Regions from separate parts of the Streptomonospora wellingtoniae genome, predicted to be linked through region 3. Evidence: riboswitches for the same ligand, from Rfam matches in the RefSeq annotation. Region 3 holds a riboswitch; each other region holds the start of a gene.

Region 1 (3,102 bases), on a different contig from region 3:
GCACCATGTCGTTGCGCTCGGGCTCGCCGTGCACGAGCACGTCCAGGCCGATGTCCTCCTGGAGCTTGATGACGCGGTCGATCTCCGCGCGCATCAGGCGCTCGTACTCCCCGTCGCCGATGCGTCCGGCCCGGTGGTCGGCGCGGGCCCTGCGGACCTCGGGCGTCTGCGGGAAGGAGCCGATGGTGGTCGTCGCCAGCACGGGCTCCTTGCCGGCGACCGTTCGCCGCCCGTCGCCCACGCGGGTGGTCGCACCGCCCAGCGCCTCCAGCCGGGCGCGCACCCGGGAGTTGGTGAAGGACGCGGGCGCTGATCCGCGGGCGGCCTTCAGCTCAGCCGCGGCGGCCCCGTCACCCTCGGAAAGGGCGCGGCCGAGCAGCACCACCTCGTCGACCTTCTGCTTGGCGAACGCAAGCCGCTCGCGCACCGCCGGGTCCATGCCGGGCTCGGCGTCCAGGTCGATCGGCACGTGCAGCAGCGAGCAGGAGGTGCTCACCTCGACCCGGCCGGCCAGGCCCAGGACGGACCCCAGCGTCGACAGCTTCCCGGGCATGTCGGCGCGCCAGACGTTGCGCCCGTCGACGACACCCGCGACCAGGGTCTTGTCACCCAGGCCCGAGACGCGCGCCAGCTCGGCGACGCCTTCGGGGCCGCTGGCGAGGTCCAGGCCGATCTGCTCGACGCCGGTGCCCTTGAGCACCTCGAGCGCCTGCGCGCCGATCGCACCGAAGTAGGTGGAGACCAACAGCTCGGGCCGCCGGGCCTGGGCGCCCAGGCGGCCGTAGGCGTGCTCCAGGGCCGGCAGCTCGGCGCGGCCCTCGTCGCTCGCCAGGATCGGCTCGTCGAGCTGCACCGACCGGGCGCCCACGGCCGACAGCCGATCGAGCAGTTCGGAGTAGCACGCCAGCAGGTCGTCGAGCAGGTTCAGGGGCCGCCAGCCCTCGGGGGCGTCCGCGGCGGGCTTGGCCAGCATCAGGAACGTCAGCGGGCCTACGAGCACCGGCCGGGTGGGCACGCCCAGTCCCTTGGCCTGGGTGTACTCCGACAGCGGCTTGCCGCCCGCCAGGCGCGGCCGCGTCGCGGGCGACAGTTCGGGGACCAGGTAGTGGTAGTTCGTGTCGAACCACTTGGTCATCTCCATGGGCGGGAGGTCGCCGGTGCCGCGCGCCATGGCGAAATAGGCGGCGAGTTCGGACTCGCGGTCATCGGCGGCCTCGAACGCCGCCCGGAATCGCTCGGGCACCAGCCCGAACAGGACCGCGTTGTCGAGGACGTGGTCGTAGTAGGAGAACGTGTTGGACGGGATCGTGCCGATCCCGGCGTCGCGCAGCGACTCCCAGACTTCGCGGCGCAGGCGCGCGGCGACGGCGTCCAGATCGGCGGCGCCGGAGCGGCCGTCCCAGTAGGACTCGCAGGCGCGCTTCAGCTCCCGGTCGCCGCCGATGCGCGGGTATCCGTGGACGGTCGTGGGGATCATGCGGCACCGCCCGCGGACGTGTGGCCTTCTCGCATGGCTTGTTCTCTCCCTCGTCGATCAGCCGGACGATCCGCGGCCGCGGGAGAGGGGGTGCGAGCGCACAGGAGCGCCACCGCCCTGGCCCTCCCTCGGGGCGCACGGACCACCGCGGGCGTGTCAGCCCGCGGGCGGTGGCAGGTATTCGGACTCGCGGGCGCGGCACGGCCCGATCGGGCCGCTCCTCCTACCGGCCGCCGCTTCCCAGGCGCAAACGCCCAGTGCGATGGCGGCTTTCGTTCCCACTTACCGCTGCGGGGCAGTCCCGGATTCGCACCGGGTTCCCTCTTGCGACACGCACGGCTCAACGTGCGCGTACCGACCGCGGCTGCAACTATAGTCCAGGCAGTCACGACCGCCCGCGGACGCCTCCCCACACAGCGATCCCGGGCCTGCGCAGCGACCGGACGAGGCCTGGCGGCGGCCGCCCGAACCGCTCCGGCGGACGCGAGGCCGACGCGCGGGGGCAGGCGGACTTTGCCAAGCTTGTGCAGTTGTTGGCCGCATCATGACGTCTTCTGTCGACTAATTCACCTCTGCGGAGATTACCCTCGACCGATGGACCGTGTCCGAATTGATATGTCATTCGCGGAACCCGCGCGGATTCCCAGAGCGACACATTCACCGGCACCCGACTCCAGAACCGTGAAGGACGCGCACCAGTTGAAGCACCAGCCAGTCGGCTCGCATACTGGCTTCCGGCCAGGCGCCGTCACACTCCGCTCTCGAACAGCAACCGCGAGTACAGTTTCCGCCGCGGCGGCTCTGGCGCTGCTGCTGGCACTGACCGCCTGCACGGGCGGCGGGGCCGACCCTGCATCGTCGGGTGCATCGGCGTCGGCATCGCCCGGTGCCACGCCGGCCACGGGTGCAGCGGACGAGCTGACCGCCGTCGACACGGAGCACATCCCCGGTCTTGAGGAGCAGACCTCCACCGAGACCCTCGACGGTGGTGTGGAGACGCACGTGTCCTACCCGCGCGTGCCCAAGGCCGGCCCGTTCACCGAGCGGCTCGGCGAGATCACCGAGCAGGACGCGCAGGACTTCGCGAGCGCCGAACGGGGAGCGAAGTCCTACACCGTCGACTGGCAGGTGAGCGTCGCGGGCGGCAACGTCCTGGCGGTACGCCTCACCCAGCACGAGAAGGACGGCGGCGGCAAGCGGACCGGCCACTCCACTTACTGGTACAACACCGAGTCCGGCCGCACCGCCTACTCCACCGAGCTGCTGGACGGCCAGGGCAGCCTGGAGGAGCTCGACGGGCTGGTCAAGAAGCGGTTGAAGGACCGGGGCGGTGTCGACGCCTCGAAGCTGCACCCCATCGCCGAGATGTACGACTCCGTGGGCTTCAACCCCGACGGCGACCTCGTCGTGGAGTTCGACGAGGGCCAGGTCGCCCCGCCGAAGAAGGGCCGGGTCCGCGCCGTCGTACCCGGGAAGGCGGCGGCGCCGCTGCTCTCGTCGTTCGGCGAGCGGGCCCGCGACGCCGCCGTGGTGGTCACTCCCGAGTTCGAGATCACCAACGCCGCGAGCGCGCCCAAGGACAGCCCGCCTGAGGGCAGCGTCCCGGGGACCTTCGCCACGGATCC
Region 2 (3,102 bases), on a different contig from region 3:
GGCCGGTAGGTCTCGCCGGCCTCCGCCTGCGGTCCCCGGCCCGGGTCCTGCGGACGAGGCGGGGACTGCTCGTCGCCGGGGTCGTCTTCGGCGCCGCCGGAGCCCGCCGGCCGGGGGGCGGAGGGGGAGGGCCCGGCTTCGCCGCCGGGCGCCTCGCCGGAGTCGGGGCCGGAGTCCTGCCGGCCCGGGGCCTCGTCCTCGCCCGACGGTTCGGAGGAATCCTCCGCCGATGAATCGGAGTCCGGGGCCCGTGCCTCGGTGCCACCGCCTCCGCCGCCCGTCGCGTCGGAGGGGCCGCCGGACTCACCCGGGTCTTTTGGGTCCGCATCACCCGCCTGGTCCAGCGCCTCCTGCAGCCGGTCCTCGTCCAAGTCGGGGGCGTCGAAGGGGTCGCGCCTGCGCCGGTGCGGCAGCGCCAGGCGGGCGGCGTCGCGCACGTCCTCGGGGGTCACCTCGTTGTGGTCGCGCCAGGCGGCCAGCGCCATGGCGGCACGCGCGGTGACGATGTCGGCGCGCAGGCCGTCGACGTCGAAGGCCGCGCAGACCGCCGTCACCTGCCGCAGCGCGGCGTCGGTGAGCACGACTCCCGGCAGCCGCTTGCGGGCGGCCAGGATACGGCCCGCGAGCTCGGCCTCGTCCCGGGCATAGCCTGCGGCGAAGCCCTCGGGGTCGGCCTCGAACGCGAGCCTGCGGCGTACCACGTCCGCGCGCAGCTGCGGGTCGCGGGTGGCGGCGACCTCCACGGTCAGGCCGAAGCGGTCGAGCAGCTGCGGCCGCAGTTCCCCTTCTTCGGGGTTCATCGTGCCCACGAGGAGGAAGTGCGCGGCGTGGCGCACCGAGACGCCTTCGCGCTCGACGTGTGAGGTGCCCATGGCTGCGGCGTCCAGCAGCAGGTCGACGAGGTGGTCGTGCAGCAGGTTGACCTCGTCCACGTAGAGGACGCCGCGGTGCGCCTCGGCGAGCAGGCCGGGCTCGAAGGCTTTGACGCCTTCGGTCAGCGCCCGCTCGATGTCCAGCGAGCCCACCAGCCGGTCCTCGCTGGCGCCCACCGGAAGTTCGACGAGGCGGGCGGGACGCTCACCGGGCACCTCGGAGTCGGCGTGCGGGCCGTCGGGGCACTGGGGGTCGGGGGCGGCGGGGTCGCAGCCGAAGCGGCAGCCCTGCACGACGTCGAGGTCGGGCAGCAGCGCCGCGAGGGCGCGCACCACGGTCGACTTGGCGGTGCCTTTCTCACCGCGGACCAAGACGCCGCCCACGTCCGGGGACACGGCGTTGATCAGCAGCGCGAGCTTCAGGTCGTCCATGCCGACGACCGCGCTGAAGGGGTAGCGAGCAGGAGCGCTCACGCAGGCCAGTCCTTCCTCGGGAGTCCACGCCCATAGGGGTCTTGCCCGGTGCCGCGCAGTCTCCTGACTTCCAGATCACCGCTCGCCCGCCGCCTTCCCACCGGAGGGGGTTCCGGCAGTGGCGCTCGTTGCGGGGCCGCTCCCTGGTCACAGTGGCGGGACCGTCCCGGATTCACACCGGGTTCCTGCGCGCCGCGGCGCGGCCGGGACGCTCCCGGCCGGGTACGCCCGGCGTCGGCACCGCCAACAAGAGTCTCACACCGCCCCCGTCCGGCCTCCATCGCCTCCGCCGCCGCTCAGCGCAGCGGGTCTCGGCGAGATCCGCCCGCCCGAGGGGCGGCGCTCCGGCGACGATCACCCTTGCGGCGGCGCCCCGATCGGGATGGGATGGTCGCACCCGGACACCAGCGCCCGCCCGGCCCGGCCTGCGGGGCGGCACCAGACCACCCGGAGGGCCCCACCGCGATGCGCGACGACGAGACCGCCGACATCACCAGCCGACCGGCCCGCGAGCTCGCGCGGATGCTGCGCGCACGCGAGGTCTCCGCCCGGGAGGTGGTGGCCGCGCACCTGGAACGCGTCGAGGCGCTGAATCCGGCCGTCAACGCCGTGGTGACCCTGTGCGGCGAGCGCGCCATGGACGAGGCGCGCGCCGCCGACGAACTGCTGGCCGCGGGCGGCGAACCCCCGCCGCTGCACGGCCTGCCGGTGGCGCACAAGGACACCCACGAGGCCGCGGGCGTTCGCACCACCTTCGGCTCGCCGGTTTTCGCCGATCACGTGCCCGACCGCGACGAGCTGGTGGTGGCGCGCATGCGCGCGGCCGGGGCGATCACCATCGGCAAGACCAACGCCCCCGAGTTCGCCGCCGGGTCGCACACCTTCAACCCCGTGTTCGGGCTGACCCGCAACCCCTACGACACCGCGCGTTCGGCGGGCGGCAGCAGCGGCGGCGCGGCCGCGGCGCTCGCGGCGGGCATGCACGTGCTGGCCGACGGCTCGGACATGGGCGGGTCGCTGCGCAACCCCGCCTCGTTCAACAACGTGGTGGGGCTGCGGCCGTCGCCGGGTCGGGTGCCGCAGCACCCCGCACCGCTGGGCTGGTCGCAGTTGTCGGTGCAGGGCCCCATGGCCCGGGAGGTCGACGACGCCGCGCTGCTGCTGTCGGTGATCGCCGGCCCCGACCCGCGCAGTCCCGTCGCCCTCGACGAACCGGGATCGGCGCTGGCACCGCCGCTGGAGGCCGGCTTGCGCGGGCTGCGCCTGGCGTGGTCGCCGGACCTCGGCGGATCGGCGCCCTGCGAGCGGGCGGTGGCACAGGCGCTGGCGCCCGCGCTGGAGGCCTTCTCCGGCTTGGGCTGCGAGATCGCCGAGGACGCCCCCGACCTCTCCGGCGCCGACGACGTCTTCCGCACGCTGCGGGCCTGGCAGTTCGAGGCGACGCTGGGGCCGCTGCTGGACCGCGAGCGCTCGCGGATCAAGCCCAGCCTGGCCTGGAACATCGACGAGGGCCGCAAGCTCTCGGGCGCCGACGTGGCGCGCGCCGAGCTGGAGCGCACCCGCATCTACCACCGGGTGCGCGGGTTCTTCGAGCGCTACGACGCACTGCTACTGCCGGTGAGCCAGGTGACGCCCTTCGACGCGGACCTGGAGTACCCGACCGACATCGACGGCGCCGAGCAGCGGACCTACCTCGACTGGATGCGCTCCTGCTACCACATCACCGTCACCGGATGCCCGGCACTGGCCGTGCCCG
Region 3 (3,102 bases):
ACTCCATCCCGGTCGAGCCCAGCAGGACCGCGCGGAGCCGGCTGCGGCCGCGCGAGCCGATGACGGCCAACTCGGCCTCGGCCGCCGCCAGAAGCAGGATCGGTGCGGCGTCGCCGACCTCGAACTCCGCCTCGGTCCGCAGGTCCGGCGCCCGCTCGAGTGCCCGGCTGCGGGCGTGCTCGACCACGCGTCGGGCGAAGTCCTCCATCGAGAAGTCCGGGATCCCCGCGGGCACCGTATGGTAGACGGGCCAGTCGAAGGCGTAGACGATGCGCAGCCGCCGGCCGCGCCGCAGTGCCTCGTCCGCCGCCCAGTCGAGGGCGCGCAGGCTGCCCTCCGTCCCGTCGACCGCTGCCAGCACCGGCGCGCCTGTTTCCTCACCCATCGCCGTCTCCCGCCCTCGACTGAGGTGTCAGAACCGACGCTAGGCAGGCGGCACTGCCGGGAGGCAGCGGCCGAAGTCCGCGGACGGAGGGCCGTGTGTCCGCGGAGGGCGGGACTTTCGGCCCGGCCGGGGACCCGGGCCCGGGTCAGTCCGAGCCGCGGCGGCGGGGCTCCTGCGACTTCAGCTGCGCGGCGTAGGCGGCCGCCTGGGTGCGGCGCTGCATCTCCAGCTTCGACAGCACGCTGGAGACGTAGTTCTTCACCGTCTTCTCGGCCAGGAAGATGCGCTCGCCGATCTGGCGGTTGGTGAGGCCCTCGCCGATCAGCGCGAAGATGCGCCGTTCCTGCTCCGAGAGCGCGGCCAGCGGATCCCTTCGCTCGGCGTCCTCGCGGATGCGCCGCATGATCCGGGCCGTGCTGCGCGGGTCGAGCAGCGACTCGCCGGCTGCGACCGTGCGGATCGCGCCCACCAGGTCGGAGCCGTGGATCTGCTTGAGCACGTAGCCCGAGGCCCCGGCCATGACCGATTCGTAGAGCGCGTCGTCGTCGGCGTAGGAGGTGAGCATCAGGCAGGCCAGCTCGGGCAGGCGGGAGCGCAGGTCGCGGCAGACCTCCACACCGCTGCCGTCGGGCAGGCGGACGTCGAGCAGCGCCACGTCGGGCCGGCTCGCGGGGATGCGCGCGAGAGCCTCGGCCGCACCGGCGGCCTCGCCGACCACCTCGATGTCGGGCTCGTCGCCGAGCATCGCGGCGACCCCGCGGCGTACCACGTCGTGGTCGTCGAGGAGGAACACCCGGATCGGGCCGTCGGTCCCGGCCATGGCAGGTCACCTCATTCCGCTGCGGCGGCGCCGCGAGAACCCGCGGCGCGGTGCGCGCCGCACTCGTGACCGCGCACGCCTGTCGTGTCCTGGGGTGCTCCTACCCGCGCACGCCGCCGGTTCCACCCGCCGGGCAGGGCCCGACGGGCAGTGGTGCACCGCCGCACCTTCGCGACGAGCGGATCCGCACGTCCGCGAGCGTATTCCGGCGGTCACCGCCCGCCCAGCAGGGGACGGCGGCTCCGACCGGTCGGGATCTCCGGCGCGGGGCGCCGACCGCCAGGCGAAGCCCCTGGGGGACACCGGGCCTGCCCCCTGCCCCCTGCCCCCGTGCCGAGCCCGCCTACGGTCGCTCCCGGGTCCGAGCCGATCGAGGGCGGCGTGCTAGCGTCGGCGGCGCCGTGGTGAACGGGAATTCCGGTGTGAAACCGGTGCGGCCCTCGCCACTGTGATCGGGAGTGCTGTGTCGTTCGCCCGAACGAGCCACTGGGGTGCAAACCCTGGGAAGGCAGGACACAGCGCGTATCCACCCGTCAGCCAGGAGACCGGCCACGGCACCGCACGACCCGATTCCACGAGGACCTGGAAAAGGCGGTCTCATGGCCCCCGTATCTTCATTCCCCCGCCGTGCCGCGTCCGCGCTGGCCGGCGCCTTCCTGATCGCCGGCTGCGGCGCTCCCGCCCCCGAGCAGGCGGCGGGCGAGGACGCCCTCACCCGGACCAACTGCGGCATCGACGTCGCCGTAGGCGCGCCCCCCGAGCGCCTCTACGCCGCCTACCAGCCCGGCATCGAGGTCGCCCACGCCCTCGGCCTCAGCGACCGGCTGGTGGGCACCGCATTCCTGGACGCCGAGGTGCTGCCCGAGTACGCCGACGAGCAGGCCGAGGCCGAGTACGTGCCGACACTCCCGAGCAGGGAGGGCCTGCTGGAGACCGAGCCCGACTTCGTGATCTCCGGTTACAACGGGTTCTTTGCCGAGAACAGCCCGGACCGCTCGGTCGGCACCCGCGCGAGCCTGCGCGAGCTCGGCGTCCAGAGCTGGATCCTCAGCCCGCTGTGCCCCAGCGAGGACGGGCTGACCGACCGGGCGATCGACCCGGGGTCGGTCCGGGTGGGCAGCGTCTACCGGGACCTGCGCGACCTCGGGGCGCTGTTCGGCGCCGAGGAGAACGCCGAACAGGTGATCAGCGACATGCGGGAGCGAATCTCCGCCGTGGAGGAGCAGGTGGAGGGGGCCGAGCGCCCGTCCGTGGCGATCGTGTCACCCGGGGAGGACGGCGGCTACCGGGTGGCGAGCGGAATCGACTTCGGCACCCGGATCATCGAGCATGCGGGCGGAGTCAACGCCTTCGCCGATCTGACCGAAAAGCGCAACGTCGACGTCGGCGTGGAGGAACTCGTCGAACGCGACCCCGACGTCATCCTCACCGACGCCTGCTGCGACGCCGGGTTGACCACGCAGGACGCCGAGGACGAGGTCCGGGCGATCACGTCGGATCCGGCGCTGGAGGGGGTCACCGCCGTCGCCGGGGGCGACGTCCACCCCTTCCTGTTCGCCGACCGGGCGGCCGGGGTCCGGGCGGCGCACAGCATCGAGTTGGTCGCCGCCCACATCCACCCGGACCTGGTCGAGCAGTAAGCCGTGACCGGTGCGACCGCGCCACCCGGGAATCGACACGCAACGGCCCTCCCGGCCCCCGGCGAGCCCGGCCGGGGACTGCTGCCCGGCCGCGCCGGCCGGGCAGCGGGCCTGGTTCTGGCCGGGCTCGCGCTGGCGGCCGCGTGCGCTCTGTCGCTGGTCACGGGCAACTACACCCTCTCTTTCACCGACGCGGCCTCGGCCGTGGCCGCGCCCGCCGGAAGCGAGGCCGACCGGATCGTATGGCACGTGCGTGT
Region 4 (3,102 bases), on a different contig from region 3:
CGCAGGACCGTCGGGTGGGGGCCGAGCGGGCGCCCGTAGGCGTAGTCGAAGCCGGAGTGGCGCTCCTTCTCGCGGGCGAGCGCGCCGGGGATGTCGCCCTTGGCATGGCCGGCGGCCACCAGCATGAGGGGCAGGGCGACCACCCGCTCGTGGCCCTTGGCGTAGAGGTCGCCGACGGCCTCGGTGAGCGGTGGCGGCGAGAGTTCGATGAAGCCCCCGGCGACCTCGCGGTCGGTGAAGCGGCGGCCCAGGCGCTCGACGAACGCCTCGAAGTCCGCTACGCCCTTGTCGTCGCGGGTTCCGTGTCCGACCAGCAGCAAAGGGGGTTGCATCCGATTCCTAACCGGTGAGTGGGGTGTTTCGGACACGCCTGCGGGCAGCGCTGTCCGACTTGTCGGTTCGGGGGGAGAGCCGCGTTGCGACGGCGGTGTGCTCGGAGGCGCAGGAGGCCGGACCCGCGGGGTCCGCCGCTGCGCGGCGCGGTCGGCTGGGCACCGTGCGGCGCCGACTGCCGCCGCCTGTTCGCGGTGGCCGGCTCCTCCTCTCTCACTCCTCGTTCAGCGGGCCGTGCCGGCGCGCGCTTCGGGGCGCGCCGCCGACGGCGGCCGGCTCACTCGGGTACGGGTACGGGACCGTACAGCAGAGCGTTCAGCGCCGCAGCGGCGACCGCCGATCCGCCCTTCTCCGAGACGTTGCTCACCTGCGGAAGCCCGCTCGCACGCAGTTCGGCTTTCGACTCCGCAGCGCCCACGAACCCCACGGGCAATCCGATGACCAGCGCGGGCTCGACCCGGCGGGCGACGATCTCGGCCAGCGCGGTGGGGGCGCAGCCCACCACCCAGACGGCCCCGGGTCCGACGTCGGAGAAGGCGCTGCGCACCGCCGCCGCAGACCGGGTGATCCCGGCCGTGCGCGCCAGGCGCTCGGCGCGCCGGTCACAGATGTGGCACACGCAGTCGCGGGCGGTGATGCCGGCGGCGACCATGGCGACGTCGGTCACCACCGGTGCACCCTCGTCCAGCAGCCGGGCGGCCTTCTCGACCGCGGAGTCGTCGATCACCAGGTCGGCGGCGTAGTCCAGGTCGGCGCTGGAGTGGATGACCCGCTCGGCCACGGCGCGGCTGAGCGGCGGCATGTGGCCCAGGTCGACGCGGGAGCGCAGGATGGCGAAGGACTCGGTCTCGATCGGGTGCACCCGCCGCTGCACGGTCGTCTCCTCCCCCTCGCTCCGGCTCGGCCGGCGCGGCCGGTCCTACAGGACGGCGATCGCGTCGGCCGGGCAGATCTCCACGCACTCCAGGCAGCCTGTGCATCTGTCGCCCAGTACGGCCAGGCGCCCGCCCTGCGGCCGGAGCGCGTGCTCCGGACAGGTCAGCAGGCAGGCTCCGCAGGCCGTGCACGACGATGTCACAGCCACCGGGACGGCGGGCTCGGCGGGGTCGGCCAAGGCGCTCCTTCCGTGCGGCGCCGGCGCTGAGACCAGTGCCACCGCGGCGGCGCGGCGGACCCCTCAAGCGCGGCGCAGGCCCAGCGTACACGGGGCTTAGGCGACACCCGAGGCGGCGCGGCCGGGATGTCCTCCCATTGCGGATCCGCCATTCGGGCCGTACGTTCGATGGGCCGTGGTGTTCGGGAAGTCCGGTACGAAACCGGCGCGGCCCTCGCCACTGTGAGCGGGAAGTCCGATGCCCCGCCCGCCGTTCGCGGCGGGTCGGCGCAGGCCACTGGAAGCACCAGCGACGCTGCTTCTGGGAAGGCCGGCGGAGGGCGGCGACCCGTCAGCCAGGAGACCGGCCACGGCGTGACGACCGTCCACGAGGTGCTGGAAGTTGGGTCCCCCGAGATGCATATCGCTGAAGGCTATTTGCCCTGGCAGCACGCTGCCGCCTGGACCGCCGCCGCGGCCCCGTTCGTTGCGCACGGTGTCCGGTCGCTCACGCAGGCCGTCCGCGCCGACCCCGACGCCAAGCTGCTCGTCGGCGCCGCCGGGGCGTTCTGCTTCGTGCTGTCGGCGCTCAAGATCCCCTCGGTCAGCGGAAGCTGCTCCCATCCCACGGGCACCGGTTTGGGCGCGTTGCTGTTCCGCCCGCCCGTCATGGCCGCGCTGGGCACGATAACCCTGCTGTTCCAGGCGCTGCTGCTGGCGCACGGCGGGCTGACGACCCTCGGCGCCAACGTCTTCTCCATGGCGGTGGTGGGACCGTGGGTCGCCTACGGCGCCTACCGGCTCGTGCGCGCGGCCACCGCCTCCGCCGGCGAGCAGACCTCGCTGGGCGCGGCCGTGTTCTGCGCCGCCGCGCTGGGCAGCCTGGCGACCTACACCATGACCAGCGTCCAGCTGGCGCTGGCGTTCCCCGACTCCGCCTCCGGGTTCCTCGGCTCCTTCACGAAGTTCGCCGGGATCTTCTCGGTGACACAGATCCCGCTGGCCGTCATCGAGGGCCTGGTCACCGTGGTGCTCGTGCGACTGCTGTGCCGGGTCAACCCGGACCAGTTGCGTCGGCTGGGAGTGCTTCCGCGGCGCACCGCCGAGGCCTCCTCCGCCGATGCGGCCGTGGCGACCGAGAACAAGGCGGGCTGAGAGATGCCGAGGACCGCGACCACTTGGCTGCTGATCGCCGCCGCCGCGCTGATCGCCGTACTGCCCCTGCTCATCGGTTCCGGCAGCCACCTGGAGGAGCCCTTCGCCGGTGCGGACGCGCAGGCCCGGGGCGCCGTGGCCGAGATCGACCGCGGTTACGAGCCGTGGTTCACCGCGGTCTACGAGCCGCCCTCCGGCGAGATCGAGTCAGGCATCTTCGCCCTGCAGGCCGCGATCGGCGCCGGGATCATCGGCTACTACTTCGGCGTCGTGCGCACGCGCAGCAGGCTGGCGCAGGAGGGGGCGGTCCCGCCTGAGGCCGCGCCCACCGAGACCGCCGAGGCGGACTCCGGCTCCACCGAGCGGTAGCCGCGCGTGCTGGCCATCGACGCAGCCGCCTATGCCAGTCCTTGGCGGCGGGTGCACCCCGCCGCCAAGGGGCTGTTCTTCGGCGGGCTGCTGGTGTGCGCGCTGGCGCTGCCCACCTGGCCCGCCGCGCCGCTGGTGGCCGCCGTCGCTCT

Evidence for each region. Region 3 has a riboswitch for cobalamin ahead of RM446_RS22620 (ABC transporter substrate-binding protein). Riboswitches for the same ligand answer to the same signal wherever they lie in the genome.
Region 1: linked by a shared signal. The riboswitch ahead of metE (5-methyltetrahydropteroyltriglutamate--homocysteine S-methyltransferase) and the one ahead of RM446_RS22620 (ABC transporter substrate-binding protein) in region 3 are both predicted to bind cobalamin.
Region 2: linked by a shared signal. The riboswitch ahead of RM446_RS03975 (putative cobaltochelatase) and the one ahead of RM446_RS22620 (ABC transporter substrate-binding protein) in region 3 are both predicted to bind cobalamin.
Region 4: linked by a shared signal. The riboswitch ahead of RM446_RS03905 (energy-coupling factor ABC transporter permease) and the one ahead of RM446_RS22620 (ABC transporter substrate-binding protein) in region 3 are both predicted to bind cobalamin.

The regions. Positions count from the first base shown of each region.
Region 1 covers NZ_JAVREK010000014.1:75,218-78,319, forward strand. Annotated here, with positions in the region: gene metE (5-methyltetrahydropteroyltriglutamate--homocysteine S-methyltransferase) at 1-1,477, opposite strand, end outside; cobalamin riboswitch at 1,633-1,852, opposite strand; gene RM446_RS14565 (polysaccharide deacetylase family protein) at 2,177-3,102, shown strand, end outside.
Region 2 covers NZ_JAVREK010000003.1:96,316-99,417, forward strand. Annotated here, with positions in the region: gene RM446_RS03975 (putative cobaltochelatase) at 1-1,346, opposite strand, end outside; cobalamin riboswitch at 1,403-1,534, opposite strand; gene RM446_RS03980 (amidase) at 1,734-3,102, shown strand, end outside.
Region 3 covers NZ_JAVREK010000032.1:17,084-20,185, forward strand. Annotated here, with positions in the region: gene RM446_RS22610 (universal stress protein) at 1-385, opposite strand, end outside; gene RM446_RS22615 (response regulator transcription factor) at 531-1,205, opposite strand; cobalamin riboswitch at 1,591-1,773, shown strand; gene RM446_RS22620 (ABC transporter substrate-binding protein) at 1,805-2,845, shown strand; gene RM446_RS22625 (FecCD family ABC transporter permease) at 2,849-3,102, shown strand, end outside.
Region 4 covers NZ_JAVREK010000003.1:80,708-83,809, forward strand. Annotated here, with positions in the region: gene RM446_RS03890 (sirohydrochlorin chelatase) at 1-332, opposite strand, end outside; gene RM446_RS03895 (precorrin-8X methylmutase) at 611-1,207, opposite strand; gene RM446_RS03900 (4Fe-4S binding protein) at 1,253-1,447, opposite strand; cobalamin riboswitch at 1,607-1,813, shown strand; gene RM446_RS03905 (energy-coupling factor ABC transporter permease) at 1,802-2,581, shown strand; gene RM446_RS03910 (energy-coupling factor ABC transporter substrate-binding protein) at 2,585-2,950, shown strand; gene cbiQ (cobalt ECF transporter T component CbiQ) at 2,957-3,102, shown strand, end outside.